Regions from separate parts of the Dongia soli genome, predicted to be linked through region 2. Evidence: predicted binding sites of a transcription regulator. Region 2 holds the regulator's gene; each other region holds the start of a gene.

Region 1 (10,108 bases), on a different contig from region 2:
CATGAATCAATATCTTCAGAATCTGCAGCAGCAATTGCAGCGCGCCGTGGAGAAGGGACTGAAGCTCGGTCCCGTCAATCCCAACAGCACCCGGCTAACGCAGCAGGATTTGAACGATATGCTGAACAATGCCCGGCGAATGGCGCAGAACGGCGCGAAAGAATCTGCCCAGCAGATGTTGAACCGGCTGCAGCAGATGCTGGAAAACCTGCAGGCTGGCATGCCCAGCATGTCTGCGGGGAACGGGCAGAACCAGCAGATGATGAACGATCTCGGCCGCATCATGCAGCAACAGCAGAAACTGCTGGAGCAGACTTTCCGGATGCAGCGCGATCAGAACGGTCAAGGTGGCCAAGGCCAAGAAGGCGATTCCGGCATGAGCGCTGCCGATCAGGAGGCCCTGCGCCACCAGCTCGGTAAGTTGATGCAGGATGTCGGTAACGCGACCGGCAACTTACCGCAGGGCCTGGGCCAAGCCGAACAAGCGATGCGCGGTGCCGGGGAGGCTTTTCGCGAAGGCGATCTCGACAGCGCGGCAAATTCACAGAACGAGGCGCTCAGCCACTTGCAACAAGGCCTGGGCCAGCTTGGACAGATGCTCAGTCAGAAATCAGGCGGCCAGCAGACCGGTCCTGGCAAACGCGATCGGATGGATCCCTTCGGGCGGGCGGCGCCGGGGTCAGAAGATTCGGGTTCGAATGCGACCGAGACGACGGGTGTCAAGGTGCCGGACCAGGACCCCGCGCAGCGCAGCCGGCAAATTTTTGAGGAATTGCGCCAGCGGAGGAACGATCCGTCACGTCCCAAGCTGGAACGCGACTATATCGATCGCCTGCTGCGACAGTTCTGACGGGTTTCTTTCGGCAAGATTTAGAGAACGCCCGGCGGCGCTCGGCTTGGGTTAAGCCGGCACCCCTCTGCGGCTTGCCAGCGCATCGTCGACGGCAGCGCAGATTTCTTTCAGAGAAAAGGGCTTGGCTACGACGCGGTCGATCAGCGCGTCGAGATTATGGGCCCGCTGCCGCTCCGAGGCAAAGCCCGTCATCATGACCACCGGCATCGCCGGCCGGACTTTGGTTGCCTTCAGAGCCAAGGCGATACCGTCCAGCCCAGGCATGACAATATCCGTCAGCATTAAATCGAAAGGCGATTTCTCCAGCGCTTCAAGCGCGGAGCCCCCATCGGGCACCGCTGTCACTTGATGCCCGTAATAAGACAAGGCGCGAGAGACAAACTCTCGTACCGCTTCATCATCTTCCGCCAACAAAATCTCAGCCACGTGATCACCATCTTGGGCTTGCACGCCACTTCGCGAGCGCCTGGACCGACTATTAACCGAACCGCCGCCGATCAAAGATGCCATGCCGGTCAAGCTCGCACCATCACATCCCCGTGAGTCCGCCAAGCTTCCGGCCGGTTACCGAGAGCCCGGCAATTATATGGCGCGTGGCAACCACGACCACAAGGCGCCCCGTTGACCGGCGTGGTAAACAAAACGTTGAAAAAGCGGTCGTACTTATTCCAATTCCGCACGTAGTCTGTGTCCTTCGCCAGGCCGCCTCATGACGGGCCGATTCGCCTGCGCCCAGTATGCAGCGAGGCTATTAATAAAACGTGGACTGGTGCGCTTCGCTTATTCTGCGAAGTTGACGGTTACGCTGGCGGTGTTGTCGGGCAGGCCCTCATATACCGTGCGGAAAGACACGGTTTCTCCCGGCTCCAATGTCTGTTGCTCCAGACGGAAGCTATGGGACGGCGACAATATCTGGCCGTCCTTATTCTTGGGCGTCGCCTGCAGCATCGGGGCGTGAATCGGATACTTCGAGATATTGAAAATATCGCCCGAGATCTCCAGCGCCTGCTGATCGTTCACGTCGCGCTTGACGATCTTGATATTGGAGATTTCCAGATCCTCGGCTGGGTTGCCGGTTTGAATCCCGATCAGGCTATAGAGCTCCTCGGCACCGGGAATCGATCGGGCGATCATGTCGCGCAGAAAGAATGCAACAGCAAGCAAGCCAAGGATAACACCGAGCAACAGCAACAGGCTGCGGTAGCCGCCCCGCTTCGGCCGCTCCATCGGCGGCATTTTCGGCGGTACGGTGATCGGGCCACTTGGCCTTGCTTCCCGGGGTCTTATGAGGCCGGAGGGAATGTCCGGCATGCCGGGGCCTCCCAGTACCGGCTCCATGACGGTGGCATCGCCAAGGGGGACATCGCTGACAGGGATCTCACCGACTCGCGCGTCGCCAGCGGCCTGCCTCGGCTCTGCCAGCGCAGCGAAGGGATCGGCGGCAGCGTCGCTAATTTGATCGGCGAAATCGGGGCCAGACGATGAGGTATCCTGCGCCTCGGCCGCAACCGGCATTTGCCGCCAGCGATGATCGCATTTCGCGCAACGGACCTTTCGCCCCGCCGGTCCGATCAGGGAATCGTCGACCGTGAAGCTCGTTCCACAAGTTGGGCAACTGACAATCACGACTCGACAATGCTCCTTTAGGATCTGGCACTTTTATAAGTCTGAGGAAGCGACCTCGCAAGCAGGGCGCTCGGTTATCATCAAAATGCCCGAGTCGCCGTTCGATCGACCATCTGCAAGTTACGGGCGAATCGGCGATGCTGTAACCTCGCCCGCCTGGACGAGCCGCTATCTGCTATGCCATCTTACGGCCGATTGGAATTCCTGCGGACGGATTGCCCCCTTGGTGCTGTTTGAAGACGTCGCGGTGCGCTATGGCGCCGGGCCGAACATCCTGCAAAATATCTCTTTTTCCTTGGCGCCGGGCTCCTTCCATTTCCTGGTGGGGGCCAGCGGCGCCGGCAAATCCTCCTTGCTGAAATTGATGTACCTGGCGATGACGCCGGCGAGCGGCCTGGTCGATCTCTTCGGGCGCAACATCGCCACCCTGCGGCGGCAAGATCTGCCGGCCCTGCGCCGGCGAATCGGCGTCGTTTTTCAGGATTTCCGCTTGATCGGCCATTTGTCGGCGCTCGACAACGTCGCCTTGCCGTTGCGGATTGCGGGTCTGCGCGAGAGCGAGATCCGCAAGCATGTCACCGAGTTACTGGGCTGGGTGGGTCTTGCGGATCACCTGAACGATTTGCCGGCGACCCTGTCGGGCGGTCAGCAGCAACGCCTGGCCATCGCCCGGGCAGTGATTTCGCGTCCTAGCCTGTTGCTGGCCGACGAGCCGACCGGGAATGTCGATGACGTTATCGGCGTGCGCCTGATGTATCTGTTCGAAGAGCTGAACAAGATGGGGACCACCGTCGTCATCGCCACCCACAACGATCGCCTGGTCAGTCGTTTTACCCACCGTCAATTGCGCATCGAGAATAATACTGTCAGGGCCTTCGATCCGATGCCGCCTAATTCGTCTCAAGCGCGGCCTGCGATTGCCACGGCAGGCAACCCCGCCAATGACTGATATCCGGACGAATTAGATGGCTTGGCGACGCTCAGACCTGCCATTGCATGGGGACCCGGCGGCCCGCTTCCTCCCCTGGATCCTCGGTTTCCTGGTTTATCTCTCTGCCCTCATGGTGGGATGCAGCCTGATGATCGATCAGCTTGCCGATAACTGGCGGACCAGCCTGGCCGGCAACCTGACCGTCGAATTGCCGATCGATCCAACACTCGGCACCAAAGCGCGCGCCGACCGCCTGGATGCGGTCATCGACTTGATAACCGCGACGCCGGGCGTGACAGGGGCAACGGTTCTGGAACACGCCGAGCTGGAACGGCTGCTGCGACCCTGGCTGGGCGACACGGTGGGCGAACTCGACGTCGCTTTACCCACCATGATCGCCGTCACGGCACACCAAGATGCGGTCATCGACCGTGCCGATCTGCGCAACCGCCTGACCGCCATCGTCCCCGACACGCGGATCGACGATCATGGCGATTGGGTTGACGACGCGTTGCATTTTCTGCGCTCGATGCAGGCTTTGGCGGTCTTCCTGGTCATCCTGGTCCTGACCACGGCGGCAGCGACCGTCATTTTCGTCACCCGAACCGGTCTTGCGGTTCATCAACCGGTTATCGAGATTCTGCATCTGGTTGGGGCACAGGACAGCTATATCGCCCGGCAGTTCCAAACCCAGTCGCTACGCGTCAGCCTGATGGGCGGAATCATCGGCACTGCTCTTGCGGTACTGACGCTGATCGCAATGAAGCCGGTTTTGGGCAGCACGGTGCTCGATATGGCCGATATGGGCGAGGATCGCGGAGTTATGGCGGGTCATGGTCTGATGCAAGGGCTGACAAGCGGACTCGGCCTGACGCCCTGGCACTGGGCGGCCCTCGCCATCCTGCCATTGGCTATGGCGCTGCTGGCCATGCTGACGGCACGCTGGACGGTTCTGCGCTCGATTAACCGGAGTCTCTAGTCCAGAATTTCGGCCAGACTCTCGGGCTGGCGACCGGCCCAACCGCCCACCATAGCGGCTCATGACATTGCAACCTCAACCTGCTAAAACCCAGCGCCATGAAAAGAGGGGAACGACGGCTTAACTTCCGGGAACCGCATCACTACCGGCCATCGGCAGCGCGGCGCTTCATGCATGCCGTTTTGCTGGTGGTGGCGGCATGGTTCTTCGGGCTGTTGATTTTTGCCGCCTCGATCCCGGGCAAGGTGCGGGATCCGGAAACCAAGACGGACGCCATTGTGGTCCTGACCGGCGGTGGCGAGCGGTTGAGCGAAGCCTTCGATTTGCTGAGCAGAGGCCTGGCGCCGCGCCTTTATATCTCCGGCATTGCCTCGAACGTCGATCTTAACCAAGTTGCCAGCAAGGTGGCGGAAGCCGGCGGAACCATGCCGGACGAAGCGACGATGAAATGCTGTGTAACCGTCGACCGGGCGCAGAATACGGTAGGCAATGCGGTGGAAAGCGCCCAATGGATCACCGGGCAGAAGATCGCCTCGATCCGGCTCGTCACTGCCAATTATCATATGAATCGCAGCCTGCTGGAATTCCGCCGCGCCCTTCCCGGCTTGCAGGTCGTGCCCAATCCGGTCTTCCCACCGGAAATCCGCGACGCCTACTGGTTCGTCAAACCGCGCATCCTGGCTTTGCTGATTAACGAATATCATAAGTATCTGGTTGCCGTGGCGCGGGCACAGGTCTGGACTGCCCAGATGGCGACGCATTCGGCCATGTCCTCTGTCCGAAGCTCCATCGGCAATCTGATGACATCGGTCCAGTCGCTGCTGGCTGGCCTCAAACGGTCCTGATCCAGACCATGATGAAATTGCGGGCCCTGCTGTTCAACCTCGCCTATATCGCCTGGACCACGATCATGCATGTGGTCTGCTTGCCATTATTGCTGGGCCCCCGCGCCTGGGTTCTGAGGGCGGGCCGCATCTGGATCAAAGGCAATTTCTGGCTGCTGCGCGTGCTGGTTGGCTTGCGCTACCGCGTGCTCGGCACCGAACATTATCCAGCTGGCCCGGCCATCGTCGCGGTGAAGCATCAATCGGCCTGGGAGACGCTTTATCTCTCGCTCGCTTTGCATCATCCTGCCTTCATCCTCAAACGGGAACTGACCTGGATCCCGGTCTTCGGCTGGTATCTGCGCAAGGTCGGGATGATCGCCGTCGACCGCAGCGGCAAGGCAGCCGCCTTGAAGCAAATGGTGCGTCAGGCGCGAGACGCCTTTGCTGCGGGCCAATCGCTGGTGATCTTTCCCGAAGGCACCCGCGTAACCCCCGGCCAGAGCAAACCCTATCAGCCAGGCATCGCCGCCCTCTATACGCAGTTGCAGGTGCCGGTGGTACCCGTTGCGCTGAATTCCGGACTGTTCTGGGGCCGCAAAGCCTTCCTGAAGCGGGCTGGCACCATCACTGTCGAATATCTCCCCGCCATTCCGCCGGGCCTCGATCGCAAGACCTTCATGCGCGAGCTGGAAAGCCGTATTGAAAGCGCCACGGACCGTCTGGTGACGTCCGCAAACTGATTTCCTTCAGCCATTGTTCGAGTCGCAGCCCAGCCGGCCGTGGATGGAACTATCCACAGCCGCAGCGTGTCTGTGGATATCTCTATTTATGTTTATATTTCAGTATCTTACAGAGAAATCACCGGTGGATAAAACAGTGATAAACCTGGAACAAAATTGAAAACAAAATAAGAACGAGCTGTGGTAAAATCGGCGTTCGCGCTGTGGCCAGCCGCAGCGCCCCTTCCTATATGACATAAAGACAAATTGGGTGACTGGAATGGCGCAGGTAGCGGCGATTTCGCAGCAGATCTGGGACATGAAATACCGGCTGAAGGCGTTGGACGGGACGCCGGTGGATAAGACGATCGAAGATAGCTGGCGCCGCGTGGCCGATGCGATCGCCGAGGGCGAGGCGCCGGATGTCCGCGCTGCCTGGAGCGACAAGTTCTACAGCGCGCTGGAAGGCTTCAAATTCCTCCCTGCCGGACGGATCCTGGCGGGTGCTGGTGCGAAACGGAACGTCACCCTATTCAACTGCTTCGTCATGGGCACCGTGCCCGACGATATGAGCGGTATTTTTGAACACCTCCGCGAGGCCGCTCTCACCATGCAGCAGGGCGGCGGCATCGGTTATGACTTCTCCACCCTGCGGCCCAAGGGCGCGCCGGTGAAGGGCGTCGGCGCTGATGCATCAGGCCCGCTTTCCTTCATGGATGTTTGGGACGCCATGTGCCGCACCATCATGTCGGCCGGCCATCGTCGCGGCGCCATGATGGCGACCATGCGCTGCGACCACCCGGATGTCGAAAGCTTCATCGAGGCAAAGCGTGAAGCCGGCCGGCTTCGGATGTTCAATCTCTCCGTCCTGGTGACGGATGCCTTCATGCGCGCGGTCAAGGAAGACGCGCCCTGGGAATTGAAATTCGGCGGCACCACCTTCCGCGTCGTCCAAGCGCGCGAATTGTGGGACAAGATCATGCGGGCGACCTACGCCTATGCCGAGCCGGGCGTGATCTTCATCGACCGCATCAACCAGCGCAACAACCTGCATTATTGCGAAACCATCAGCGCCACCAATCCCTGCGGCGAGCAACCTCTGCCGCCATATGGCGCCTGCCTGCTGGGCTCGATCAATATGACGACGCTGATCCGCAATCCTTTCGAGGCGGATGCGGAACTGGATGTCCCGGCACTGGAAGAGCTGGTGCGCATCGCCGTCCGCATGATGGACAACGTTGTCGACACCTCGAACTTTCCATTGCCGCAACAGCATCATGAAGCCAAGGCGAAGCGCCGCATCGGTCTTGGTGTGACCGGCCTTGCCGATGCGCTCATCATGTGTGAGGCGCGTTACGGCAGCCGGCGTGCGATCGATCTGACCCGGCAATGGATGAAAACCCTGCAGCGCGCTGCCTATCTCGCCTCGGTCGAGCTGGCGAAGGAGAAAGGCGCCTTCCCGCTTTTCGAACGCGACGGCTATCTGCAGGGTGAAAGCATTTGTGAATTGGATCAGGACGTGCAGGAGGCGATCGCCGCTCATGGCATCCGCAATGCACTGCTGACCTCGATCGCCCCGACCGGCACGATCTCACTCTTTGCCGACAATGTCTCGTCGGGTTTGGAACCGGTCTTCAGCTTTAAATATACCCGCAATGTATTGCTGCCGGACGGTACGCGCCAAGCGGAGGAAGTGACCGACTATGCCTACCGGCTGTTCCGCCGCCTGAAAGGGGAAAACGCACCCCTGCCGGATTACTTTGTCGATGCCCAGACCTTGACGCCGGCTGACCATGTGGTGATGCAGGCGACTGTGCAGGCCTATATCGACAGTTCGATTTCCAAGACCATCAATTGCCCGGTCGATCTGCCCTTCGAAGCCTTCAAAGACGTTTATGTCCAAGCCTACGAAACCGGCTGCAAAGGCTGCACCACCTACCGGCCGAACGATATCACCGGCGCCGTCCTGGAAGTGAAACCGAAAGAGACCGCACAACCGGAACTGCCGCTGGAGGTCAAGCCGGAACACAAAGCGAAAGATGTGTTCGAGGCGGGTGGCGTCGTCTATATGACCCAGCCTTTGGATCGGCCCGAAGCGCTGCCGGGGCAAACCTATAAGGTGCGCTGGCCGGAAAGCGACCACGCGATCTATATCACCTTGAACGATATCATCCAGGATGGCCGGCGGCGCCCGTTCGAGGTCTTCATCAACTCGAAGAACATGGAACACTATGCCTGGACGGTCGGCCTGACCCGCATGATCAGTGCAGTCTTCCGCCGTGGCGGCGATGTGTCCTTCGTGGTCGAGGAGTTGAAAGCCGTCTTCGATCCGCGCGGCGGTTCCTGGGTCGGGGGGCGATATGTGCCATCGCTGCTGGCGGCGATCGGCGAAGTGATCGAGCGTCATATGATCGATATCGGCTTCATGCCGGATCCAGCCAAGGACCGCGAAGAGATTGAACATATGGCCGCCCGCAAAGTCGCCAATCTGGCTGATGGCCAGGGCAACGGCGATGCCGGCGGCCGCCGCTTGGCGCATTGCCCGAAATGCAATTCTCCCTCGCTGATCCGTCAGGAGGGCTGCGATCTCTGCACCTCCTGCGGCTACAGCAAGTGCGGTTGATGATTGCTGTAGTTCAGCCGGCTTGGGTTCCGCCGGTGGATGCGTCTAGAGGCCCGGGCGCCCGGGTCTCTAAGGCGGCCGCCTGCCGCGCCCGCTGGCGATCCCGCAAATAACGATAGAGAAAGAAAGCCAGCGTGGCGATCAGTGGCGGCCCGAACATGCTGACCAGCAGGCTGTTGTCATAGCGCATGCGGTCCCAGCGATTGCCGTCGAGAACCGCCACCACCAAAGCGCCCAAGGGCCACAGAAACCAAAAACCGAGCAGTGGCGGATAAGCCTTGTCGGTTTTCGCCGCCGCCGCTATTCCAGGACTGGCGTGCGGGTTATAAGCCTTGCCCTCACCGGCTTTCTCCAGTGGCCGCTCCACCCGCATCAATCGGTCGATCAGCATGAAACCACAGCCAAGTACCATGGCCAGCATCGGCACTGCGCAGAGCACGGCGATGCCGTCGCGCGTCGGCCGATAATCGGGCCACATCATGCGGTCCGCCTCGAAAACGAAGGCGAAAATCACCAGCAGGAAAGTCCAGAGCACCAGGGCGGTATATTTCCGACCCGAGCGCAGCAGAAGCATCGGCGCCAGATAGCCGAAACTGAAATAGCCGAGATAGATCGCGATCGGACCGTCTTTGCCGCTGATGACGAAACCGAGCAGTAGCGTCGCGAAAAATAAACTCAAATGCTTGGTGACTTTGGACATCGGCATCACAACGATCATCGCGCACACGAAGTCCTATCATGCACCGGACATGACTGGCTATCCTTGTCGTCGCAACGATCCTAATGCGATGGGCCTTACCGCGGCAACGGCACGTCGCCGATCGCCGAGCCAAAATAGGCTTGCGGTTCCGACGGCTTCACGCCCAGCTTGACTTCCTTATCATGCACGCAGCGTGAAATGTCCCGATGCAGCTGACCGAAACTTTGCGCCCTTTGCCAATTATCGATTAGGCAAGAATCGTAATAGGTATAGGTTTCTTCGGCACTACATCCGAAAGAAGGCCGGTCGCGGCGGGCAGCGGTCAGGATAATGCGATTTGGCGCCATCGTCATCTGATCGAGAAAGATGCCACTGAAACAAGCGGAGACGATGGCGACCGTTGGATGATTGCCGCAGCGCGCATCCAGCATGCGGCCGAAATCCCCCGGCGTCAGAAATCGCTGGCTATCGAGATCGTTGGCCATCAGCAGCCCACGCCGTCCCCCATGGGAGGTGACGAAAACGAAGCAACCGGTATCGTCGTCTATCGGCAAGCGGCTCAGCGCGTCATCCATGCGCGCCACGGTGGCAATCTGATCGGCCGGTGTTTTGGTGAAATCCGAAGACATCGCTTGCGTCGCCACGACATTAGTTTGCGCGAGCATGGCCTTGATGCGGTTGACAGCGTTGTCGAAGACCGGCGCGGAATCATCGCCGGCGACCAGCAGGGCGACCCAATGTTTCGGCCCGTTATGAAGCCCGGTCTGTGCCGATTGACCGGCTGACGCCTGAGACAACGATGCTGTTTGCGCCGCCGTGGATTGCATCCGGCCAGAACCGGAGTTGCTGC
Region 2 (10,108 bases):
GCACGCAACGGCTGGGCGACCTGTCCCAATTTGACGCTATTGGTGTCGACGAATTGCCGCACCGCAGCTTCAATTGCCGCAGCGGTCCATTCAGTGAGGTGCGTGAGTTCAGCATGCAGCTTTGTCAGTAAGCCGACAGCTTCCGCCGTCAGCAGCGCCTTTGCTTTGTCTGCCATCGGCAATGGCCGCTCGGCGATATAGAAGGCGGCATTCTCTGCCAATTCCTTCAACGTCTTCGCGCGAGCTTTGAGCCCGGGCATGCCTTTTACTAAGCGCTCGGTGGCTGCGTTGTCGCCGGCGACGCCGAGACGGGCCGCAATATCGACGGCAAGCTCCCGATCGTCGGTTTCACGCAGGTAATGCGCGTTGAGATTGTCGAGTTTTGCATAGTCGAAACGCGAGGCCGAGCGGCCCACTGCGGGAAGGTCGAACCATTCGATCGCTTGCCGGGTCGAAATGATTTCGTCATCGCCATGGGACCAGCCGAGGCGCATCAGATAATTCCGCAGTGCCGCGGGCAGATAGCCAAGGTCGCGATAAGCATCGACACCGAGGGCGCCGTGGCGCTTCGACAACTTCGCCCCGTCGGGACCGTGGATGAGTGGGATATGGGCAAAGCTCGGGCAATCCCATCCCATCGACTGGTAGATCTGCATCTGCCTGAAAGTGTTGGTGAGATGGTCATCGCCACGGATCACATTGGTGATGCTCATGTCATGATCGTCCACCACGACCGACAGCATGTAAGTCGGCGTTCCGTCGCCGCGCAGCAACACCATGTCGTCGAGCTGCTCATTGGCGACGCGTACCTCGCCTTGCACCTGATCGGTCAGGACGGTTTCCCCCGTGGTGGGCGCCTTCAGGCGAACCACCGGTTTGACGCCGGCCAGCGCGTCCTTGGGATCTCGATCTCGCCACCGACCGTCATAACGGATGGGTTTGCCGGCCGCCCGGGCGGCCTCACGCATCTGCTCCAGTTCCTCGGGCGTGCAATAGCAATAATAGGCTTTGCCGGCCGCCAGCATTTGATGGGCGACCTCTGCGTGACGCCCGGCGCGGGCAAACTGGAACACCGTTTCGTCGTCCCAATCGAGACCGAGCCATTTCAAACCATCGATGATCGCTTCGATGGCAGCTTCGGTGGATCGCACACGGTCGGTATCTTCGATACGCAAGCGGAAGACACCGCCGTGATGCTTGGCATAAAGCCAGTTGAAAAGGGCCGTGCGGGCACCGCCGATATGCAGGAAACCGGTGGGTGAGGGGGCGAAACGGGTAACGACGGTCATGGGTGGGATCATGCTTTGTCAGGTGAAGGATTGCGACGGTCTTAGCATATTTTTGCCCGGGCGTGGCAACTGGCTGTGGCGCGACTGGATCGCATTTGCTACAGCTTTGGCGGGAGGATTTCAGCCATCATGCGCGCGGTATCATTGCTGGCGATAGGCCATGGCCAGATCGTCGCCCAGCGCGAAAACTGGCCGTGCTGGTTGGCCGTCGTCCTCGGCTGTGGGATCGCTTGCTACTTCTCTTTGCCGGTTGAACCGCCGCTCTGGCTGCCCGCTATCTTCTGTGCCTTGGGTTTTGGCGGCGCCATCTTTTTCGGTCTGTCCGCACATGCCCGCATCCTATTCTGGCCAGCGCTGTTTTTTGGCGTGCTTTGCCTCGGCTTTGCCGACATGACCTATCGCACTTTATCAGCAACCCCGCATATGCTCGCCGAAGATCTGCCGGGCGCCTATGTCAGCGGCCGTGTTGCCAGGACCGAGCCGTTGCCGAACGGATTGCGTCTGACACTGTCGCCGGCTTTTCTCGGGCACGATGCGGAAGATGACGGCGCAGAGCCTTTTTCATTGCGGATCACGGTTCTGCGTCCCGTTGGCGATATCGTTCCGGGCGATTGGGTCCGGCTGCGGGCTGATTTGCGTCCACCTTCGCCGCCTCCGGCACCAGGCGCTTACGATTTCCGCCGCCAGGCATTCTTCGATGGCCTGGATGGAACCGGCTTTGCCTTCCGCGCCTTCAAGCAGGAATCTGCTGAAGGCCGACAAGCGACCAGCTTTTTTGACACCTACGACGATTGGGCGGATACGCTGCGCCAGAGGATTGGCGATCGTATTTCCGCTGTCCTGCCGGGGCCGCCTGGTGCATTGGCGATTGCATTGGTCGTCGGTAATCAAACGGCGTTGCGCAAGGCAGATCTCGATGCGATGCGAGATTCCGGTTTGGCTCATCTGCTGTCCATTTCCGGACTGCATATCAGCCTGGCGGCCGGATTGATGTTCTTCTCCACACGGTTCCTGCTGGCGCTTTTCCCCTGGCTCGCCTTGCGAGCCCCCATCAAGAAATGGGCGGCGGTCATGGCGCTCGCGGGCGCTTTCTTTTACGCCATCCTTGCCGGGGCAACCGTGCCGACGCAGCGTTCCGTCATCATGACCGGCATCGTTTTCGGTGCCATCTTGCTGGACCGTTCGCCGATTTCCCTGCGCCTGGTTGCCTGGTCGGCGATCATGCTGTTGCTCTGGCAGCCCGAAAGCCTGATCGGCCCCAGCTTTCAGATGTCTTTCGCTGCGGTGCTGGCTCTGGTCGCTGTTTTCGATGCTCTCCGGCAACCGCTTCTGTCACTGCGCCGCCGCGTGACTGCGCCGCCGGCAGATATTGGTGGACGCGTGCTATCTTATGGTGGCCAAGGGTTATTCTGGCTCGCGACCATGGTGCTGAGTAGCCTGGCGGCGAGCCTCGCCACAGCGCCCTTCGGCCTCTATCATTTCAATCGTCTGCAGTTCTATGGCATTGCCGCTAATATGCTGGCGGTGCCAATCACCGGTTTCCTGATCATGCCGGCGGCGGTCATCGCTCTATTGCTCATGCCGTTGGGGCTAGATGGACCGGCCCTCCATGTCCTTGGCTGGGGCTGCGCGGCGGTCTTATGGGTTGCTCATACGGTGCAGGATTGGCCGCAAGCGGTCACGGCGATTCCAACCATGCCGTCATGGGGCCTCATTGCCGCGACGACCGGCTTTTTGTGGCTCTGCTTGGGCAAAGGAAAAGCACGCGCACTGGGTTTGGCCGGCTTTGCCTTGATGGTGATTTCAATCTTTATCCAACCAGTGCCGGATGTGTTTATTTCTGCATCGGGCCGGTTGCTGGCAATGCGAGGGCCCGATGGACAATTGGGCGTTTCCAGCAATCGCAGCGAAAAGCTGGTTCGCGAGACGTGGCTGCGACGTGTCGGGCAGGATAAGAGCGCAACCTTCGAAAAGTTGGCAACGACACAGAACTGGATTAGCTGCAGCTATCCTGACATGTGTGAAGGTGAGATCGCAGGGCGGCGCTTTTTCTTCGACCTGGGCCGCGTTCCAAGTCCAGTCGATTGTACCGCGGCGGATCTGATCATCGTGCCCCAGCGCTGGGTCCGCTGCCCGCCTGGGAATGCAGCAACAATAATCGACCGCCGGATCTTTCGAAGCTCCGGTGCTATGACCTTGAGGATTGAAAACGGCGCAGTTCAAATCGACAGTGTTGCCGCATCGATTGGCAAGCGCCCTTGGTCCGCTTATCAGCTAATCGGTATTGATGAAGACCAACGGTCGGCATCAGGCAGCATGGCTTCGGAGAACGAAGACCCGCCCGGTGGTGACGATGCCGGCGACTAAAGCCTGAGCCGTCGCAAACCGGCCGTCGGATGTTGCCGACGGCCCCGTTTACCTCAATAACGGCGCATCAATCCGATCAGGCGACCTTGGATACGGACGCGATCCGGGCCGAAGATGCGGGTTTTATGCGCCTGGTTGGCCGGTTCCAAGGCGATTGAATCGCCTTTGCGGCGCAGTCGCTTCAGGGTCACCTCATTATTGTCGATCAAGGCCACCACGATGGTGCCATTCTCGGCCGTCTCGCAGCGTTCGATCACCACCGTATCGCCATCTTGGATACCGGCATCAACCATTGAATCGCCTTCAACCGTAAGGGCGTAATGCTCGCCGCGACCGAGCAAAGCCGGCGGCACATCGATGCCGGCGGCATTGTCACGCAAAGCCTCGATCGGTGTACCGGCCGCGATCTTGCCATAAAGCGGCAACTGCACCGTCTGGCTGGCCGAGGCGACGACGGCGCCGGAGATCGACGGCGTGAAATCCCCATGGATGACATTCGGAGCAAAGCCGCGGCGGTCGTCCTTCACGCGCTCTTCCTTGGCCGGCTTCGCAGCGACCGGCGCCTTCCGCTGATCTTCCGCCAGCCGCATGATTTCCAGGGCGCGGGCGCGGTGTGGCAGGCGCCGGATGAAGCCGCGTTCCTCCAGTCCGGTGATCAGCCGATGCACCCCGGATTTCGACTTAAGCCCAAGCGCTTCCTTCATTTCATCGAAGGAAGGGGAGATCCCGGTATCGGCCAGCCGTTCCTGAATGAACTGCAGCAGTTCCCGCTGTTTGCGCGTCAGCATTCGAGCTCCTTTGTCGGCCCTTTAGCATGTAACTCTTGAGCGCGTCGTCCTTCGATGTCGTTTGGACTCCGAGAACAAAGCAACAACATATGGTATGTTCTAGTTTAGTTCCGGGGAAAGGTCAAGGCCGCCTTGGAGGCCTCTAAAGGCTGACGGCACCCCCGCCCAAGCGGATGATTTCGACTTCGCTACCGGTAACTGCGGCGGGAGCATGGGGCGGACGAAGGACCAACGCGTCGGCCTTGGCGAGCAGGCTGATCAGTGAACTGTCCTGAAGGTTGAAAGGCGTGGCGATCAGGCGACCATCCTCATCGCGCGTCAGGCTGGCCCGCAGATAATCCTGGCGCAGATCATTCGCCGGCAGGTCGCGGCCAAGCGCGGCATATTCGGTTGCTATCCGATCCTCCTGACCCAGCATGCGAGCGATGGCCGGGCGCACGAAAAGCAGCGCCGTCACCAGAGCCGATGTCGGATTGCCGGGCAGGCCGATGACCTTCAAATCACCGAGCCGACCGAACATCACCGGCTTGCCCGGCCGCATGGCGATTTTCCAGAAATCGAGCTGAATGCCTTTTTCCTGCAGGATCCGTTGGACCAAATCATAGTCGCCAACCGACGCACCGCCGATCGTCACCAGAAGATCGCAGCCACGCGCGCCATCGATCATGGCCGAGAGACGCTCCGGTTGATCGGGCGCATTGCCGAGATTGAGCACCTGGGCGCCACTTGCGGCTGCGAGGGCGGCGAGGGTATAGCCGTTGGACGCCACGATCTTGCCTGGCGACAAGGCCTCGCCAGGATTCACCAATTCATCGCCGGTCGAAAGAATGGCGACGCGCGGCCGCCGGGTGACGGTGAGCCACGGCCAATTCATGGCCGCCGCAAAGCCGATGTCGCGGGCGGTGAGGCAGCGTCCCGGCGACAAGCCGATATCTCCGGATTTAAAATCCAGGCCGCCTTGGCGGACATGCTGGCCATTGCGAAAACGCGGATCCGTCAGTGCAACGGTATCGCCAGCACGTATCGCGTTTTCCTGGATGACGACGCTATCGGCCCCCTCCGGCAGCATGGCGCCGGTAAAGATACGGGCCGCTTCTCCGGCTTCAATCGGCCGCTGTGGCGCATGGCCGGCCGGGATCTCCATGGTGACGCGCAAAGAAACCGACTGGGCGCCCAGATCGGTGCTGCGCACGGCATAGCCGTCCATTGCCGAAACGGCCTTGGCTGGCTGGGTTAGGCGCGCCGCCACCGGTTCGGCGAGCACGCGGCCCAGCGCATTTTCCAACCCGACCTGTTCGGTGCCGAGTGATTCGAAGGCAGAGAGAATGCGGGCCCTGGCTTCATCGACCGATAGCATCACGCGGCCTCGAAGGTGCCGGATTTCCCACCGCTTTTATGCGTGAGGCGGATATCGGTGATGGTCATGCCGCGGTCCGCCGCCTTGCACATGTCATAGACCGTCAGCGCAGCGATGGAGACCGCCGTGAGCGCTTCCATTTCGACGCCCGTGCGGCCGACCAATTTGCAGGTAGCAGTAATCTCGACTGCGTTGTTGCCCTCATCGAGCGTCAGATCGACCTTAACCGAACTCAGCGCAAGGGGATGGCACAGCGGGATAAGATCGGGTGTTCTTTTAGCACCCATGATACCGGCCAGACGTGCGACCGAGAGCACATCACCTTTCTTGACGCCGCCAGCGCGGATCAGCGCCACGGTTTCGGGCTGCATCAGAATGCGGCCCTTGGCCGTGGCGCTTCGTTCCGTCTCGGCCTTGTCGGAGACATCGACCATACGGGCCTTGCCCTCGGCATCGAAATGCGTAAAGCCGCTCATCACTTCAGTCCGGTAGATCCTGGCTCAGGCTGCACGCGGCGCATGGGTGCCGAGCAATGTCCGGGTCGCCTCGGTCACGTCGGCCTGGCGCATCAGGGATTCGCCGACCAGGAAGGCGCGTGCCCCGACCTTGGCCATGCGTTCGAGATCGGCGGTCGCATAAAGGCCGCTTTCCGCCACCAGCAAGCGATCGCCGGGCACCATGCGGGCAAGTTCCTCGGTGGTGGCCAGATCGACAGTAAGCGTTTTCAGATTGCGATTGTTGACGCCGATCAAAGGCGATTTCAGCTTCAGCGCCCGCTCCATCTCAGCGGCGTTATGAACTTCCACCAGCACATCCATCCCCAGATCGAACGCCGCGGTTTCGAGTTCCGCCGCCTGGGCATCGCTCAGGGCCGCCATGATCAGCAGGATGCAATCCGCGCCGATCGCCCGGGCTTCGGCGATCTGATAGGGGTCGAGCATGAAATCCTTGCGCAAGGCGGGCAGGGGCACCACTTTGCGGGCCGCATCTATATAGCTGTCGTCGCCCTGGAAATAAGGCTTGTCGGTCAGGATGGACAGACAGGTAGCGCCGCCAGCGAGATAAGCGAGGGCGAGCTTCGGTGGATCGAAATCCGCCCGGATGAGACCTTTCGACGGCGATGCTTTCTTGATCTCGGCGATCAAGGCGAAGGCGCCCGCCTGCGCGTTGCGGCGCAGGGCCTTGGCAAAACCCCGCGGTGGATCAAGTCGGTTGCGTTCAGCGGCTGCGGCAGTCACCGTGGCCAGCGATCGTTCCCGCCGGCAAGCTTCAATATGCTCACGTTTATCGGCACAGATTTTTGCTAAGACGTCACTCATGCTTTATCTCCGACGGTGTTCGTCACTTGGACGAGATGATCAAGCACCTTGCGTGCTTTGCCGGTATCGATGGCCTCGGCCGCCAAACGGACACCGGCAGCCAAGTCGGTTACTACGCCAGCAACGATGAGAGCTGCTGCTGCGTTCATCAGGACAATATCACGATATGGGCCGATTTTGCCATCTAACAAGGCCGTGATGGCTGCGGCATTGACGCTGGGATCGCCGCCCTTGATGTCTTCCGCTTTCGCAAGCGGTAAACCAATATCTCGGGGCGACACCTGGAAATGGCGGATGACGCCATCTTTCAATTCGCAGACTTCGGTCGGGCCGGTGACGGTGATCTCGTCCAATCCGTCGCTGCCGGTGACAATCCAGGCATGTTCGGTGCCGAGATTCTTCAGCACATGCGCGAGCGGCTCGTGCCATTGGGCGGAGAAGACACCGATCAATTGCCGGGTGACACCGGCCGGATTGGAAATGGGCCCCATCAAATTGAAGATGGTCCGGGTCCCAAGTTCGACCCGTGCCGGACCGACATGGCGCATGGCGCTGTGATGACGCTGTGCCCAGAGAAAGGTTGTGCCAACTTCCCAAAGGGCGCGTTGCACGACCGTCATGTCGGCATCGATATTGACGCCCAGCGCGGCCAAGACGTCGGCGGCGCCACTTTTCGACGAGGCGGCGCGATTGCCATGCTTGGCGACCTTCACGCCGCAAGCAGCGCAGATGAAAGCGGCCGCGGTGGAAATGTTCAACGTACCGGCGCCATCGCCGCCGGTGCCGCAGACATCGATGGTACCGGCCGGCGCCTCGATCCTTGTCATCTTGTCGCGCATCACCGTGACTGCACCGGTGATCTCATCGACGGTTTCACCACGGACGCGCAGGGCCATCAGCAGTGCACCGATCTGTGCCGGCGTCGCCTCCCCGGACATCATGATGTTGAAAGCTTCTTCGGCCTGGGCGCGGCTCAGTGACTTGCCTTGCGCGGCAATGCCGATAACGCCCTTCAAATCGGTCCCAGTCATGCGATCACGCGGCCTTGCCCGGCGATGTCGGGATCCGGGCGGGATCAATGTTCAAGCCGCAATCCTGCAAGAAATTCGCCAGCAATTTGTGGCCATGTTCCGAAGCGATGCTTTCCGGATGGAACTGGACGCCGGCCATCGGCAAGCTGCGATGCTGCAGGCCCATGATCAAGCCGTCTTCAGTTTCGGCAGTTACTTCAAGCTCTGCCGGAAAGCTGTCACGTTCCACCAGCAGCGAATGATACCGCGTTGCGGTGAAGTTATTCGGCAGATCGCGGAACACACTTTTATTGCCGTGGCGCACCGTGCTGAGCTTGCCGTGCATCGGCTTTGGTGCCCTGACCACTTTACCGCCGAAGGCTTGCCCGATCGCTTGGTGGCCGAGGCAGACGCCTAGAATCGGCGCGGTTTTCGGGCCCAAGTCTTTGGCTGAAACGATGAGATCGAGGCAGATACCGGCGCGATCCGGGTCACAGGGGCCGGGCGACAACACGATACCTTGCGGCTGCTTGCGCCACACCTCGGCGACACTGATCTGGTCATTGCGATGCACCTCGATGGTGGCACCCAACGCCCCGAGATAGTGGTAAAGGTTGTAGGTGAAGCTGTCGTAGTTGTCGATTAGGATAAACATGACGTCAAATACCGTGTCCTCCATGCCGTCGGCCCCAAGCCGCCGGTTGGGCGGAGTGTAACAGGCCGCTTATGGCAATGAAAGTGATCCGAACCGGGCAAAAAATCGCCTTTCGCGAGAGGGAGACCGATAGTCCCGCAGTTGGACCTGCCGTTCCCCTGCCTAAGCTATCACCGGATGTGACATGTCGGACGTGATGGCCAGCACACAGGCTACGGCCTCAAACCAGGGATCGCCCCTTCGCATCGAGCCGCTATCGGTCATTGCCCGATCAGGCCAGGTGGTGCAGGGACGCTCGGAGGTAGATGAGAACGCTGTTACCGGTTCGGTGCTGCCGATCTTGAAGGGGCCGGGAGACCGGGTCCTCGCCGGCAGCCGAAACGGGGCCGCGCCGCTGGAAATTTCGCCGGAAATTGACCAGCCTCAGGTAACTGACCAAGCCCAGGTATTTGTTCCAGGCCAAATACTAGCGGTGGACCATCCGGGCGATGGTCTGCCGGAGCGATTTTTCGGGCCCTTTCTGCGCTTTTGGATGCGTAAGCTCCTCATTTGCGCGGTTGCCGGCATTCTTGCGGGCTTGACCTGGATGATCATGCAGGGCCGATCAGTAACGCCTTCAGGTGTTTTCTGCCTGTTGATCGGTCTGTTGCCGCCCGGGCTGCTTTTCGTCTGGCCTAGCCAATGGTTTGTCGCTCGCCGATGGCTCAAGCAGTACGGCATGATCTGCCGCGATCCTGCCCAATTGGCGCGATTGCGTTATGCCGCCGGCTTTGTTTTCGGCCGCTCCGGCACGTTAAGCCACGGCCAGCTTAGGATCGTCAGTGTGCAGCCTGCGGGCAACATTGCGCCGGCAGATTTCGTGACGCTCGCCACCTCTGCCTATCAGACCGTGGAGGATGTCTGGGGCCGGGCAATTCTTGCTTTCGGCATCTCTCACCGCATCCGGCTGAGGCCCTCTGAAGATGTTGTCGTGGAACCGGGCGCCGGGCTATCGGCGACAGTGGATGGCCAACGGATTATCGTCGGCCGGCAGCATTGGGTGGAGCAACACGGCATCGAGACGGCATTGCTGGCCGGTGCCCTTCAGGAACATGCGCGGCTGGGGCGGCAGATGCTGATTGCCGCCGTTATCTCGCCCGAACCGACGTGTCTCGGGGTTCTCGCTCTCGCGGACCCGCCGAAACGCGGCGCAGTTGATTTGCTCCGACTGTGCAAAAGCTCGGGCATCGAGACAATCTTGATCGCTGACCCCGGAGAAAAGGCGACGACGGTTCTCTCGGGCCTGCTGGGCATCGATCGGGTCGTCAATCTATCCGCTGCCAT
Region 3 (10,108 bases), on a different contig from region 2:
GGTTGGTGTCGTCAGCATGCCGGTTCCCAGCAGCCCCGTCTCGCCGGCGGAGAAGAAGAAATCATGATCCTGGAACATGCAATCCTGGAGGTGAAAGCCGGCCAGGGTGATGCCTTCAAGGCCGCCATGCGCGAGGCCTTGCCGCTGATCCAGGCAACGCCGGGCTTCATTAAGCTGGAGGTCCGCCCGTGCCTCGAGGCCGGCCACCGCTATCTACTGCTGGTCTGGTGGCAGAAGCTGGAAAACCATACGGAGGATTTCCGCGGATCGGATCGCTATCAGCAATGGCGCGCCCTCTTGCATCACTTTTACGAGCCGATGCCGATGGTCGATCACTATAGCGCACCCGTCATCGCCACCGCCGGCTAGGCCGCTTGCCGGCCATCCGCTGCAAATTTGCAGCCGCGCCGTGCAGGATCGACGCTGTCATTTCCCAACATCCCATTGCTATGCTGCGCTGGACAAAGTCACAGGGGAGGAAAGCATGGCTGAATACCGGCTGCATTGCATGAAGGAATCCGGCAATTGCTATAAAGCCGCCTTGATGCTGCAGTTATGCGGCTGCGATTGGGAACCGGTTGGGATCGATTATTTCAACGGCGCCACACGGGAAGCGGCCTTTCGCGATGAATTCAACGAAATGGGCGAAATTCCCGTCCTGGATCATGGAGAGAGGCGCCTTAGCCAGAGCGGCGTCATCCTCACATATCTCGCCGGCATCACCGGCAAATTCGCCGGCCGCAATGAGGATGAAAAACTAGAAATCCTCCGCTGGATGCTGTTCGACAATCACAAATTCACCAGCTATTACGCGACTCTGCGCTTTTTGTTCGGCCTGCAGAAATGCGGCGAGACGCCGGTCACGGAATTTCTGCGCGGGCGCGCGCTAGGCGCCTGGACTGTCGTCGAGAAACATCTGGCATCGCGGCCCTTTCTCGTCGGCGAGATCCCGACAATCGCCGATTTATCGCTTGCCGGTTACGTCTACTACACCGATGAAACCGGCATCGATCGGGCAGCCTTCCCCAATATCAATGCCTGGGCCGGTCGCATTGCCGCGCTACCCGGCTGGCAACATCCTTACAGCCTGATGTCGACAGCTTCATAGCGATCACTTCATAGCAATCAGCGACCGAGGCGATCGAGCGCGCGATTGAGCTTGTGCAAGCTTGGTTTGCCTCTTTTCTCGCGCCATTGCGGATTCTCATCTTGCTCTGCCGCGTCCTTTTCGCAGAGATCGCGGATCTCTTCGAGCTCTTCCTCGGTCAGGTGCTCGATGCCGACGAAATGATTGCGTGCGCCCTCCAAAGCGCGAATTAATTCGTCGAGCTTGGCCTGGATCGCCGCGCCATCGCGGTTCTGAGTATTCTGAATCAGGAAGACCATCAGGAAGGTGACGATGGTCGTCCCGGTATTGATGACCAGCTGCCACGTATCCGAAAAGCCGAAGACCGGACCGCTGACCGCCCAGCCGATGATGACGAAGCAACAAAGCGCAAAAGTCACCGGGCGGCCGGTCAATCGGGCTATGGCATTGGCGAATTTTGTGAACAACCTAGAAACGGTCTGAGATGCAGCCATGACAACCTCCCGAAGTCGCAAAAAAAACCGACCAACAGGCCGTTTCGTTGCCCTCCGACCAAGCACGGTTTCGTGAACGTCGGCCTTGCTCCGCTTGTAGCGTTACGGCGGCGCGTGGTAATAGTTGTTCGCATTCTGTTCCGAGCAATTCCCAGGAGTATTCGTGAGCCGACGCGCCGGTAGTGCCGATTTACCGCTGCATAATGGCCGGGTCCCAGCTTGGCTCGGCCAGCGCATGACCAAGCTGGGCGCCATAATCACCGAGGCGATCATCCATCATTATGGGCGCGACGAATTCCTGCGCCGGCTGTCGCATCCCTTCTGGTTCCAATCCTTCGGTGCCGTCATGGGGATGGATTGGCATTCCTCCGGTATCACCACCAGTGTCATCGGCGCCTTGAAGCGTGGTTTGACGCCGCTCTCCCATGAGCTCGGCCTTCACGTCTGCGGCGGGCGGGGCAGTCATTCACGTCAGACGCCGCAGGAACTGATGGCGGTTGGTGACCGCGTCGGCCTCGATGGCGGTGCGCTTGCCAAAGCGAGCCGCCTGATCGCTAAAGTCGACAGTGCCGCCGTGCAGGACGGGTTCGATCTTTATCTGCATGGCTTCATCGTCGCCGATGACGGCAAATGGGTGGTGGTGCAGCAGGGCATGAATGGCGGCAGCCGTCTGGCCCGCCGCTATCACTGGCTGTCGGAGGAACTCAAGAGCTTCGTCGACGCGCCACACGCGGCGATCGATGGCCGCAACCAGGGTGAGATCGTCAACCTCACCGATCACCGCGCCGAAGCTTCACGCCGCGGCCAGCTGACGCTGCTCCACGATCTGGGTCCGGACCGGCTATTGAATGAGATATCCGCCTTAAGAGGCAAGGCGCCCGCATCTCCGGCCCAGCCCTTGTTACCGCATCTCGTCATGCCGGCACACCATGATGTCCGCCCGAAGGATGTCATGCTGCGGCGGCTGCACGGCGCGCTGGCCGCTGCCGCCGAAGCCGGTCCGGCGGATTTCGCCGACCTGCTGATGGTGCCTGGCGTCGGCGCTCGGACGATTCATTCTTTGGCCATGGTATCGGAGGTGATTCACGGCACGCCTTGCCGCTTCGCCGATCCGGCTCGCTTCTCTCTCGCCCATGGCGGCAAGGACCGGCACCCCTATCCGGTGCCAAGCTTGGTCTATGACAAGACCATCGATGTGCTGAAATCCGCCATCACCGCCGCCAAGCTGGGCAATGATGAAAGACTCGACGCGATCCGGCGGTTGGACGCCCAGGCCCGGCGCCTGGAACGCAGTGCAACCGGCCCCTCGCTATCGGCATTCATCGGTGAAGAACGTCATCGCTCCGCGGAGTATGGCGGCCGCAGCGTCTTCGGCTGGGAGCCACCGCCGGCGGCGAAAGCCAAGTCGCAGTGAGGATCACCGTTAAGCAGCACCGCATTTAGCGCGGCATCGCTCGTCCCTTCATTTTGTATAAACCGGCAGCGGCGTTCCTTTTTGGCCCGCCGTATTATCCGGCAGCGGGGGCGCCTTCCGGTCCTTATCATTCGTATGATCCGGCAGAGGCATTCCTTTCCTGTTGTGAGAGTGGTCGGCGCAGCCGGCGGAGACCAAAAGCGCGCCGACAAGCGCCAGCGCGAGTGCCCTGCATTTCATCTGGATCCTCCCTCTTCTGCCTCATGAATTGCCGGTTCCAAGCATGGAGAACCTGGAGCGCGGCCAAGTGTTCCTGGCCGCTGCAACGCTGCCGGCACCTCATGCGAAGATGGGTGATATGGCTCAATTCTCCGGATAATCCGTGGCCAGGCTCAGCTCGCGCCATTGCTCGATCTCCGTCAGGCTACTGCGCAGCTTCTTCGTTACCGCATCGATGCCGAAGGCGCCGAGCACCAGATGGCGCGGCGGATTTTCGCTTTGCGTGACCTTGATCATCGCCTCGCCCGCGCGAACGGGATCGCCCGGCTGCTTGCCGCTGCCGGCGGTCGTGTTTTTCAGACGCGCACCGGCGGTTTCGGCATAATCGGCAATCCGGTTCGGCGTCTGTTTCAAGGATCGTCCGGCCCAGTCGGTGCGGAACGGCCCCGGCTCGACACAGGTCACCTTGATCCCGAGCGGCGCACCCTCCGCCGCCAGGGCATCGGACCAGCCTTCGACCGCATGTTTGCTGGCGGCATAATAACCTGAACCGGGAAAGCCGACGATGCCGGCGACGGAGGTAATGTTGATCACATGCCCACCGCGCTGCTGACGCATGAAGGGCAGGATGGCGCGCGTCAACGCGAAGAGGCCGAAGACATTGGCATCGAATTGCGCGCGAATTTCCGCCTCCTCGCCTTCTTCGACTGTCGCCTGATAGCCATAACCGGCATTGTTCACCAGGACATCGACGCGACCGAAACGTGCCTGCGCGGCCTTGGCCGCCGCTTGCACTTGATCGGGTTTCGTCACATCAAGATCCAACGCCAGCGTCGCATCGGCATGACCCTTGACCAGCGTTGCAAGCCGGCTCTTGTCGCGGGCGGTGACAACGGCGCGCCAACCGCGGGCGATGACGAGTTGTGCAAGTTCGTGACCGAAGCCCGTGGAGCATCCGGTGATGAACCAAACGGGAGAGCTTTGTGTCGTCATGGACGTTCTTTCGCAACCTGTTGCTGGGAGATACGGAGACGGCAGGGTGAGGCTAAGACATAGCCGATATATCGAGGAGTATCAGCGATCCGCCTTCACTTATGAAGACTGCGCGGCCCTCATGACCGATTTTTGAAGAAGCGCTATGATAATTCGCTGTCGGACGCAGTGTCATCAGCGGGCCGCGGAACAATGATCGTGATGCGGTCAACCGACCGGCGAATGACAGCGCGCGCCGGCCCACCACGCTCGAATCGCAGCGGTAGCCGCCGGCGCCGTTGGGCATATTCAAAGACGCGCAATCGCCTCCCGGCTCATGCCGAGCAGGCTTGGTGCCGGCCGGCTGGAGCCTGAGCGACGCGCGCTGCGTCAATATGTGGTCTCTTTGCTTCGACGGAACTGGCTAATAACCGCCGCCACCCATGCCGCCGCCCGACATGCCACCACCCGACATGCCGCCGGCACCACCGGGGGTTCCGGTCGTTCCGCCGGTCGTTCCACCGGTAGTTCCGCCGTTCTGGCCTTGTTTATCCGTCGAGGATTTGTGGGTGCAGCCGCCGGCGGCCAAGAGTGCGCAGAGGACTACCGGCACGATCGATTTCAGTCTCATCTGTTCTCTCCATCATGGATATTGAACGGAGGAACCCGGTGGCAACTGTTCCTGCGGCCATTCGGCCGCCGGCCTCGCCGCCGGAACGCCGATTAATTATAGCGACGGCTTCCTGGCCGGAAGTTTGCAAAGAGAACATCTGCTTCACGATATTAGTCATCGGCAGACCGCCTTGGCGCAACGTCCTAGTGATGCGCCTTCAGCCGGTTGCGATGTGCGGCCTGCTTGGCGCGATTGCCACAGATCGCCATGCTGCACCACCGGCGCGCCCGGCCCCGGGTGCGATCGACAAACAGCAAGGTGCAGGCGGGCCCCTCGCAGGCCTTCACATCCGGGAAATCCGTCGTGCAGACCAATTGCGCCAGAGCTTCGCCAATCGGCAGCAATAAGGATTCCGGCGTTCGCCACCGGCGCATCGTCAGGAGCTCAAGCTTTGCCGCGCCGTCTTGTTGCGCCGGCACGATCTGGCGGAAAGTCTCCTCGCGCTCCAATAGCCGGTTTAGCGGCTCCAGTTCGTGGAGATGCTTTACCGCCAACGGATGGCCTTTATGAGCCGTGACGAAGCTTCTAAACCATTCGCGCAGATTGCGGGCCTGATCGGCCACTTTATCGAGTTCCCCGGGCAGGGCTTGTGCTCTGAGCGTTTCCAGCGCCTCCCTGGGGACGAGATGCGCCTGCTCCAGCCAGCGCAGTAATCCTTCTCCGTCATCGATCCAGTCAACAACCTTATCCACCGGCGTGGCGATGGAATTCAGAAAATCGAGGCCGAGCGCGTCGGCAACAAACATGGCTGGGGAATGATGATCAACCATCTGATCCTCGAGAGAATAAGTCCTCTTTAGGATATATAACCTTCAAAAACGCATTAATCAAGTTACATTAGAGAAGGAAAAGTTCCAGGCCCCTCCCCTTTGCATCCCTCGCATTTGCCAATTTTTCTTCAAATATATCGGGTCCGTGTAAATTTTTTTGTAACCTTGAAAAAAGCATTTGACGGGTTACGTAGAGGGCGAGATAACCGTTTAAATAAGTTTTAGCAGGTTACTACACAAGGAGACGCATCATGACGACAACCCGTTACCGGACCGCCAATGTCGAGGGTTTCAAGCTTTTCTATCGCGAAGCCGGGACTGTCGGCGCACCGAAGCTCTTACTGCTTCACGGCTTCCCCAGCGCCGGTCACATGTTCCGCGATCTGATCCCGCTATTGGCGGATCGCTTCCATATCGTTGCTCCCGACCTGCCGGGTTTCGGCCAGTCCGATATGCCGGCGCGCGACAAGTTCGCCTACACCTTCGACAATCTTGCGAAAGTGATCGACCGCTTCACCGAGGTGATCGGTTTTGACCGCTTCGCTGTCTATGTTTTCGATTACGGCGCGCCGACTGGTTTCCGGCTTGCGATGCAGCATCCTGAGCGTGTCACGGCGATCATTTCTCAAAACGGCAACGCCTATGAGGAAGGCCTCAGCAATGGCTGGGACCCCATCCGCGCTTACTGGCAGGATCCTGCCCAGGCGAACCGCGACGCCTTGCGCGCCTTGCTGACGCCGGAAACGACACGCTGGCAATATACCCACGGCGTCGCCGATCAAAGCGCCGTCTCACCGGACGGCCAGTCGCTCGACAACTTCTATCTGGCCCGTCCCGGTGCCGACCAGGTACAGCTCGATCTGTTCGGCGATTACAAGAGCAACGTCGCCCTCTACCCGGGCTTTCAAAAGTATTTCCGCACGCACCAGCCGCGATTTCTCGCGGTTTGGGGCAAGAACGATCCGTTCTTCCTGCCGCCGGGCGCCGAGGCATTCAAACGCGACATACCGAATGCCGTCATTCGCTTCTTCGACACAGGGCATTTCGCACTTGAGACTCACGCCGAAGAAATCGCCGCGGCGATCGGGGATTTCCTGACGCACTGAGCTTGCGATCGACAAGTCTCATTCTCCAACATCCGCTATCCGGAGGATATTATGCGCGCTATCGTTCTCGAAAAATTCGGTGGGTTGGACAGCCTTATCTACAAAGACATTCCGAAGCCGGAGCCTAAGGCGGGCCATGTCGTCATCCGCATCAAGGCGTTCGGCATCAACCATGCCGAAATGCATATGCGACGCGGCGAATGGGCCGAAGCGGCCGAGGTCAGCGGCATCGAATGCGTCGGCATCGTCGAGTCGTGCCCGGGCGGTGAGTTTCCGGTAGGCGCCAAGGTCGCGGCCCTGATGGGCGGCCTCGGCCGCACCATCAATGGCAGCTATGCCGAATATACCCGCGCTCCTGTCTCCAATGTCGCCTTGATCGAAGCGGACCTGCCCTGGGCCGAGCTCGCCGCGATCCCTGAAACCTATGCGACCGCCTGGACCTGCCTGTTCCGCAATCTGGAGCTCAAAGGCGGGCAGTTGCTGGTCATTCGGGGCGCGACCTCCTCCTTCGGTCAGGCCGCGCTCAAGATGGCCGTCAATGCCGGCGCGCGGGTGATTGCGACAACCCGCAACAGGGATCGTTTCGCCATGCTGGAAAAACTCGGTGCCGAGCGTTGCGAGATCGAACGGCCCGACCTCTCGAAGCATATCGCCGAAGCGAAGCAGATCGATGCAGTACTCGATTTGGTCGGCAATACCGTCGTGCTCGACTCGCTCACCATGCTCCGGCGCGGCGGCCGCTCATGCCTCGCCGGCTGGCTGGGCGGCCTTGATCCGATCCCCGACTTCAATCCGCTGCTGCAAATGGCGAGCGGGGTCTATCTGACCTTCTTCGGCAGCTTCGTCTTCGGCACGCCGGGCTTCCCGCTTTCCGATGTCCCTTTGCAGCAGATTGCGGCGGATGCCGCAGCCGGCAAGCTCGACGTGAAGCCGGTTCGGATCTTCCGCTTTGACGAAGTCCGTGAGGCGCACCGCGTGATGGAAGCCAATGAGGCTCGCGGAAAGATGGTCGTGGTCCACGACTGATCCCTGAAATGTTCCCCGGCAGGAAGCAGGCCTGGGCTGCTTCCCGCAGGCTTTTTTTGCAAGAATTTCTTTCCTCTTGACGATGCCATCAGCATGGATGCGGCGGGCAATCATTTGCCTTGGATAGTTGGCGTGGCGGCATTCCTCAGGTCGTGGTCACGACCCGCACGGGTCCGCGCCGGTTCAGGACATCAACCACCACCTGTGCGCCCGACCGGCGCAGGGTGACATCGGTGGCGCCGTCATTGAGGACAAGATTGCGGATCGTCACCTGGCTGAGAAAGTCGGGCAGGACCGGTTCCTCGAAGGTGATGTGATCCTTTTCCGGATCGAAGCCGAGTCCGAGGCAGGATTGCAAGATGAACAAAGGCGCTCCCGCCGCCCAGGCCTGGGGGGAGCAGGCGACCGGATAGAAAGTCGGCCCGCGTGTATTCTGGCGGGCGAAGCCGCAAAAGAGTTCCGGCAGCCGGCGAAGATCGATATAGGTCGCTGCAGCAAACAGCCCCTCTAGGATGCGCGCCGCCTCGCGCTTGAAACCGTAACGGGCAAGACCAACGGCGATCAAGGCATTGTCATGCGGCCAGACCGAGCCGTTGTGATAGCTCATCGGATTATAGCGTGCTTCCGTGGTGGCGATGGTCCGCACGCCCCAGCCGGAAAAAGAGGTAGGCTGCATGAGCGCTTTTGCGATTGCGGCGGCGCGCTTCGGCAAGGCGATCCCCGTGAGCAAAGCATGGCCGGCATTCGAGGAAAGCACCCGGCATGGCCGTTTCTCGCCATCCAAGGCCAGCACATAGCTGCCCAATTCTTCGTCGAAAAAGGCTGCATCGAACGCCCCGCGCAGCACGTCCGACCGCCTTGCCAGCGCCTCGGCACGCGCCGGCTCGCCAACAGCGCGCGCGATGGCCGCGGCGGCCTGTAACGCGCCATAGGCATAAGCCTGGACTTCCGCGAGGGCGATCGGCCCCTTCGCCAACGTGCCGTCAGCATGGAAGATCGAATCGTGGCTATCCTTCCAGCCCTGATTGATCAGTCCCTCATCGGTGCGGCGGCCATATTCAAGAAAGCCGTCACCGTCGCGGTCTCCATACCGCTCCATCCAGGACAGCGCCGCCTCAATATTCGGCCATAAGCGGCGCAGCAACCCGGTATCGCCCGTGCGCTTCAGATAGGCGCCCGCAAGCATGATGAAGAGCGGCGTCGCATCGATACTGCCGTAATAGCGGCGAAACGGCACCTCCTTCAGTTCCGCCATCTCACCATAACGCACTTCATGCAATATCTTCCCGGGCTCGGCATCGGCCGCCGCGTCGAAATCGGTCGCCTGGTTGGCGGCCAGATGAGATAGCACGCCGCAGGCGACGGCCGGGTCCAGCCAAAGCATTTCCAGCGCCGTAATCAGCGCATCGCGTCCGAAGACAGTGCTGAACCACGGAATGCCGGCATAAGGATAAGGCCCGTCAGGCGTGTCGGTGATCAGCATGTAGAGATCGGACACCGAGCGGCGTGCGGCTTCGTTGAAGATGTCGTTCGAGGTGCTGACCGTGGCGGCGCGCGACGCCGACGCACGCAGCGACCGGCACGAGGCCCTGATCGCCCGGCCGAAATTACGGCGCAAGGACCCGTCCCTGGCGGCGTCACAGGCGATCTCCATCGCCACCGTCTTGGCCTGCCGCGGCGCCAGATCGAGCAGGAAGGCCGCATGTCCCGTCGAGATCTCTTGCGGCACGGGATCGAAGCGCAAATTCGTCATGCGCCGGCGGTTATCCAGCCCGAGATAGGCAAGTGTGACACGGTCAGTTCCAATCTCAGGATTCAACATCCGGCCGTGCCGCTCGCGCTGCGTACCGCGCACCTCGAAAAGATCGGCGAAATCGGCGGCAAAAGCGATCTCGATCCTGACGCGCCTCGGGCGGTTGTCATAGTTGCGAACCGCCAGCCGCTCATAGCATGCGCCATTCCATAAGAAGCGGGAACGGCGCAGATGCAGAACATCATGTTCCAGCACCAGCTTGCCATCGGCATCAAACAGATCCGGATTCGTAAGATCACAGGTCAGCGTCGCATTATCATCGCGCAACGTGGATGACAGAAGAAGCGGCCGTTTCCCCTCGATCGTCAAATAAAGGTGGGAAAGATAGCGCGTGTCGCGATGGAAAATTCCTTCCGGGCTGCCCGGCCCGGAGAGTGCGTCGCCATTGTGGTCGAAGACGGCGAAAGTATCGGCGTGCTTTAGTGTGCGCGGCCGCCGCTCCTGCGAGGAGGCGGAAGCGGGAATAAAGAACTGGGCGACGGGCGTGCCCAGATAGGGCGGCGTCGGCGGCTGTGCGCCAGCATCGGCACTCAT

The links. Region 2 encodes LexA, which represses DNA repair genes until DNA is damaged. Its sites were predicted from a motif close to ATGTTCTANTTTGGTTC; they were not measured.
Region 1: a site for LexA is predicted at 6,117-6,133, ahead of SMD27_RS00235 (adenosylcobalamin-dependent ribonucleoside-diphosphate reductase). Genes of this name have one in related genera too.
Region 3: a site for LexA is predicted at 1,706-1,722, ahead of SMD27_RS05295 (DUF763 domain-containing protein). Genes of this name have one in related genera too.

Annotation. Positions count from the first base shown of each region.
Region 1 is NZ_JAXCLW010000001.1:38,561-48,668, forward strand. It holds gene SMD27_RS00200 (DUF4175 domain-containing protein) at 1-850, shown strand, start outside; gene SMD27_RS00205 (response regulator) at 902-1,363, opposite strand; gene SMD27_RS00210 (DUF3426 domain-containing protein) at 1,634-2,368, opposite strand; partial or broken gene SMD27_RS24090 (MJ0042-type zinc finger domain-containing protein) at 2,381-2,479, opposite strand; gene ftsE (cell division ATP-binding protein FtsE) at 2,703-3,428, shown strand; gene SMD27_RS00220 (cell division protein FtsX) at 3,445-4,389, shown strand; gene SMD27_RS00225 (YdcF family protein) at 4,560-5,234, shown strand; gene SMD27_RS00230 (lysophospholipid acyltransferase family protein) at 5,243-5,956, shown strand; gene SMD27_RS00235 (adenosylcobalamin-dependent ribonucleoside-diphosphate reductase) at 6,216-8,558, shown strand; gene SMD27_RS00240 (hypothetical protein) at 8,572-9,264, opposite strand; gene SMD27_RS00245 (C13 family peptidase) at 9,354-10,108, opposite strand, start outside.
Region 2 is NZ_JAXCLW010000002.1:608,072-618,179, forward strand. It holds gene gltX (glutamate--tRNA ligase) at 1-1,289, opposite strand, end outside; gene SMD27_RS09320 (ComEC/Rec2 family competence protein) at 1,419-3,656, shown strand; gene lexA (transcriptional repressor LexA) at 3,710-4,444, opposite strand; gene SMD27_RS09330 (molybdopterin molybdotransferase MoeA) at 4,587-5,801, opposite strand; gene moaC (cyclic pyranopterin monophosphate synthase MoaC) at 5,801-6,277, opposite strand; gene trpC (indole-3-glycerol phosphate synthase TrpC) at 6,302-7,120, opposite strand; gene trpD (anthranilate phosphoribosyltransferase) at 7,117-8,151, opposite strand; gene SMD27_RS09350 (anthranilate synthase component II) at 8,156-8,785, opposite strand; gene SMD27_RS09355 (hypothetical protein) at 8,970-10,108, shown strand, end outside.
Region 3 is NZ_JAXCLW010000001.1:1,162,008-1,172,115, reverse strand. It holds gene SMD27_RS05315 (CynX/NimT family MFS transporter) at 1-67, shown strand, start outside; gene SMD27_RS05310 (antibiotic biosynthesis monooxygenase family protein) at 64-369, shown strand; gene SMD27_RS05305 (glutathione S-transferase family protein) at 485-1,108, shown strand; gene SMD27_RS05300 (low affinity iron permease family protein) at 1,126-1,581, opposite strand; gene SMD27_RS05295 (DUF763 domain-containing protein) at 1,745-2,995, shown strand; gene SMD27_RS05290 (oxidoreductase) at 3,359-4,207, opposite strand; gene SMD27_RS05285 (hypothetical protein) at 4,611-4,817, opposite strand; gene SMD27_RS05280 (CGNR zinc finger domain-containing protein) at 5,003-5,629, opposite strand; gene SMD27_RS05275 (alpha/beta fold hydrolase) at 5,881-6,735, shown strand; gene SMD27_RS05270 (zinc-binding alcohol dehydrogenase family protein) at 6,787-7,761, shown strand; gene SMD27_RS05265 (amylo-alpha-1,6-glucosidase) at 7,907-10,108, opposite strand, start outside.